Regions from separate parts of the Clostridium sp. C1 genome, predicted to be linked through region 2. Evidence: predicted binding sites of a transcription regulator. Region 2 holds the regulator's gene; the other holds the start of a gene.
The links. The regulator HrcA, encoded in region 2, represses chaperone genes, less so after heat shock. The targets are predictions, from matches to a motif close to TGTTAGCACTCNNNNNNNNNGAGTGCTAACA.

Region 1 (2,212 bases), 1.5 Mb from region 2:
TTATAGATGATGGCAAACCTATTTTATATGTATCTCATGATGAAGATGATGGAATGTGGCAATTTTTGTGTGGTTCAACACATGATACAGATGAAGCAAGACTGGTATCTCTAAAAGAAGCGTTCGATTTAGACAATTCTGTTGGTGTTCTTAAAGATATGCCATGTGGTTACTATGCGGAAAGAAAAACGCAAGATGATAATTGGCTTGTGAAGAAACGATAAATCCTAATTTGGTGGGATGATTAAAATGTGTTTAATTTGTGACAGAATTAAAATGATAAAGGATGATACAAATCCATATTTTGTAAAAGAACTTGAAACTGGTTATGTGGTTATTGGAGATCATCAGCATTTTAAGGGATATACTTTATTTCTATATAAAGATCATAAAACAGAATTATTTCATTTGGAACCAACGCAAAAAATGAAGTTTTTAGAAGAAATGTCTATTGTAGCTGAAGCAGTTTCTAAAGCTTTTAATGCAGAAAAAATGAACTATGAATTATTAGGAAATGGAGATACACATCTTCACTGGCATTTATTTCCAAGAGTCAATGGTGATTTAGGAAAATATGGTAATAATGGTAAGGGACCTGTCTGGTGGTATCCAATGCAAAAAATGTATGATGATTCTAACTGTCCTACAAATGAAGAATTAAGGATAATGAAATCAAGATTATTAATGGAATTAGATAAACTCTTGTAAATACAGATTTTTAATAAATTCATATGATTATATGTTGACATAATGTGTGAAAAAATGTTTTTAGCACTCAATGCTTGACTCTGCTAAAATAGAGGGCTATAATATAAATAGAAATAAGGAAAGAGAATAAAAAAGGCAATCCTTACTTCTCATATCAAACATTGTTCATTCTCTAACAATGCTTAGAATTGTTATTCAAGAGGTGATATTTATGTTAATGCCTAGTATTTTTGGAGAAAGTTTATTTGATGACTGGTTTGATGATTTAGATAAGGAATTCTTTGGAAAGAAGAATCCATTATATGGAAAACATTCAAGAAATATGATGAAAACAGATGTAAGAGAAACAGAAGGAACATATGAATTGGATGTAGATCTTCCGGGCTTTAAGAAAGAGGATGTGGAATTGACATTTGAACAAGGATATTTGACAATCTCAGCTAAGAAGAACTTGAATAAAGATGAAAAGAATAAAGATGGACAATATATCCGACAGGAAAGATATGCAGGAAGCATGAGTCGAAGCTTCTATGTAGGAGAAAGTGTTCCACAGAGTGATATTAAAGCAAAATTTGAAGATGGTGTTTTAAGAATTTCAATTCCAAAACAGGATATGAAAGCTATTGAAAACAACAACACAATCATGATTGATTAATGTCATAAGAGTTCGAAAAATCGGACTCTTTTTTTGTAGACAATTCACGAAATTTCTTCTATTATAGAAAAGTCCTATAAAAACATGGAGAAGTATGCTATAATACAACCGTTAAAATAAAAAGTGTGGGAGAAAGATATGATTGGTTTTTATAATTATACTGTCATATTAACTTATTTAAGTTTAATCAGTGCTTTATTTGGAACGCATTTAGCATTTAAAGGAAATTTTGATGGAGCACTTATTTGCTTATTATTAAGTGGTGCATTTGATTCCTTTGATGGAATGGTGGCACGTACAAAGAAAGACAGAACAGAAGAAGAAAGAAAATTTGGAATACAAATTGATTCATTAGCTGATATGTTTAGTTTTGGTATATTTCCAGCTATTATTGGTTATACCATGATGGATTCTATTGTGTGTGGTGTAACTTGGCTATGGTTTTTTATCTTTGCGTTTTATGCACTTTGTGCAATTAGCAGATTAGGGTATTTTAATGTGGTTGAAGAAATGCGACAAAAAGAAACCACAGAAAAAAGAAAATACTATCAAGGTTTACCTGTCACAAGTGCAGCATTAATCTTTCCAGCTGTCTATTTATTAAGACATTTTTTGACAGTGGAAATGACATATAGTATATATGCATGGGTTATGTTTATCACAGCATGGGCATTTGTTATTAATTTTAAAGTGAGAAAACCTGGTTTAAAAGGAATTTTGGTCATGTTAGTTGTTGGTATATTGATTTGTGCAGGATTGATAATGCTATGAGAGTTGTCAATCGTCAAGGACAGGAATTAAAAGTCAATCAAAGTCAAAATCGTTTATTAAAATTATTATATAGTCATT
Region 2 (2,212 bases):
AATCGTTTGAGTATAGGTGTTCAGACATTTCATGATCATTTATTAAAAAAGATTGGACGTGTTCATACTTGTGAACAGGTGAAATCTTTTATTTTAGAGGCACAAAATAAAGGTGTTCAGGATATCAATATTGATTTAATGTATGGTTTGCCAGAACAGACGATTCAAGATGTTTGTGAAGATATTGATGAACTGGTAAAGTTAAAGGTTGGACATGTGTCTTATTATTCATTGATTTTGGAAGATCATACGATTTTAAAAAATGAACATTATCAGCCATTAGATGATGAAGAAGATGCCAAGATATATGCATTGATTAGAGAAAGATTACAACAGCATGGCTATCATCAATATGAAGTGAGTAATTTTTATGCATATAAACCTTCATTACATAATCTTGTGTATTGGCATTATGAAGATTATGATGGGATTGGGGTTTCGGCACATTCTTTAAAAAATGGACACAGATATGAAAATACCAAATCATTGACTCGTTATTTAGAACATCATTATTTGGAAAATGATATCACTTTAACAAAGAGTGATCAGTTATTTGAAAAAATAATGATGGGACTGCGTTTGAATGAAGGTATATCTATTTCACACATCAATCAATTATATGGAATTGATTTTCAAAAGCGATATCATCATGTAATTGAAAAATATCAAAAGATGAATTTATTAGAAATAGATAATGGGTATTTAAAAACAACATCATTAGGGATCAATTATTTAAATAGTATATTAGTAGATTTTTTGGAAGATGAACAGACTTAGTCTGTTTTTCTTTATTTATTAGCACAAAAGTGTTGACAGTGCTAAAAAGATGAGTATAATGTAATTAGCACAGAGGTAAAAGGAGTGCTAAAGGAGGTTGAGATATGCTGACAGCTAGACAGTTACTGATTCTAAAATGTATAGTTGAGGAGTTCGTAGAAACGGCTGAACCAGTAGGATCAAAAACCTTGATGACGAAGTATCAGCTTCCTTATTCAAGTGCGACAATTAGAAATGAAATGTCATTTCTTGAAGAACATGGTTATCTTGAAAAGACACATACATCTTCGGGGCGTGTTCCTTCAACCAAAGGATATCGTTTTTATGTCGATACATTGATGCAGCCTAGTGTAGATGATGAAGTCAAGAATCAAGTGTCCACACTTTTAGGAAATCGTCATCGTTCGTTAAATGAGATTATTAAAGAAAGCTGTCAAATTTTAAGTCAGCTTACCCATTTAACAACAGTGGCTTTGGGTCCTAATGCCATTTATGAACATTTGCAGAATATTACACTTGTTCCATTATCAGAACATACTGTCACAGCAATTATTGTGACAGATAAAGGACATGTTGAAAATCGTAATTTCAATATTAAAAATAATGCCTATATGGAAGATTTAACAAGTTGTGTGAATGTCATGAATGAGTTATTAGATGGAACACCTATTAATCAAGTGGCTTTTCGATTAGAAAGAGATGTCAAACCTATATTGAGTGCAAGAATTAAAGAACATGAAGTTTTGTTTAATGCTTTTTTAGAGGCGTTTATGAAATTTGCAAACAATAATGTTTATTTCTCTGGTAAAGAAAATTTATTGTATCAGCCTGAATATAATGATGTGAATAAATTACGTCGTTTAGTCAGTGCTTTTGAAAATTCTCAATCATGGAAAAGTCTGGAACCAATCGCATTGGAAGATGGTGTCACAGTGAGAATTGGAAGTGATTCACCAATTCAGGATTTAAATGATGTATCAGTTATATCAGCTTCATTTAAAACAGGGAATGAGTCTAAAGGATCTATTTCAGTCATTGGGCCTACACGTATGCCTTATGAAAAAGTCGTTTCTTTAGTTGAGTATATTTCAAAGAGCTTGGAAGAAGTTCTAAGTAATCAAGAAGATGATGAATAGAGGTGAAATAATGGCAAAAGAAAAGGAAACTACACAGGAAGAAGTTAAAGAAGAACAGGAAGTTGTAGAGGAAACTCAAGAAAAGGAAGAACAAAAAGAAGAAAGCTTAGAAAATCAGATGAAAAAGCTGGAAGAAGAAGTGAATACTTGGAAAACGGATTATTATAAAGTTTTTGCGGATATGGAAAATTTGAAAAGACGTTTAGAAAAGGAACATCAAAATTCTTTAAAATTTATGATGCAGTCATTTATCGAAGAATTGCTTCCAGTTGTTGATAATTTTGAGCGTTCTTTAAATG

Region 1: KEC48_RS13660 (Hsp20/alpha crystallin family protein) is a predicted target of HrcA. The motif match lies at 767-797, and genes of this name have one in related genera.

The regions. Positions count from the first base shown of each region.
Region 1 covers NZ_CP073631.1:2,548,991-2,551,202, forward strand. Annotated here, with positions in the region: gene KEC48_RS13650 (hypothetical protein) at 1-224, shown strand, start outside; gene KEC48_RS13655 (HIT family protein) at 277-708, shown strand; gene KEC48_RS13660 (Hsp20/alpha crystallin family protein) at 920-1,363, shown strand; gene KEC48_RS13665 (CDP-alcohol phosphatidyltransferase family protein) at 1,502-2,134, shown strand; gene KEC48_RS13670 (phosphatidylserine decarboxylase) at 2,131-2,212, shown strand, end outside.
Region 2 covers NZ_CP073631.1:1,009,827-1,012,038, reverse strand. Annotated here, with positions in the region: gene hemW (radical SAM family heme chaperone HemW) at 1-777, shown strand, start outside; gene hrcA (heat-inducible transcriptional repressor HrcA) at 882-1,913, shown strand; gene grpE (nucleotide exchange factor GrpE) at 1,924-2,212, shown strand, end outside.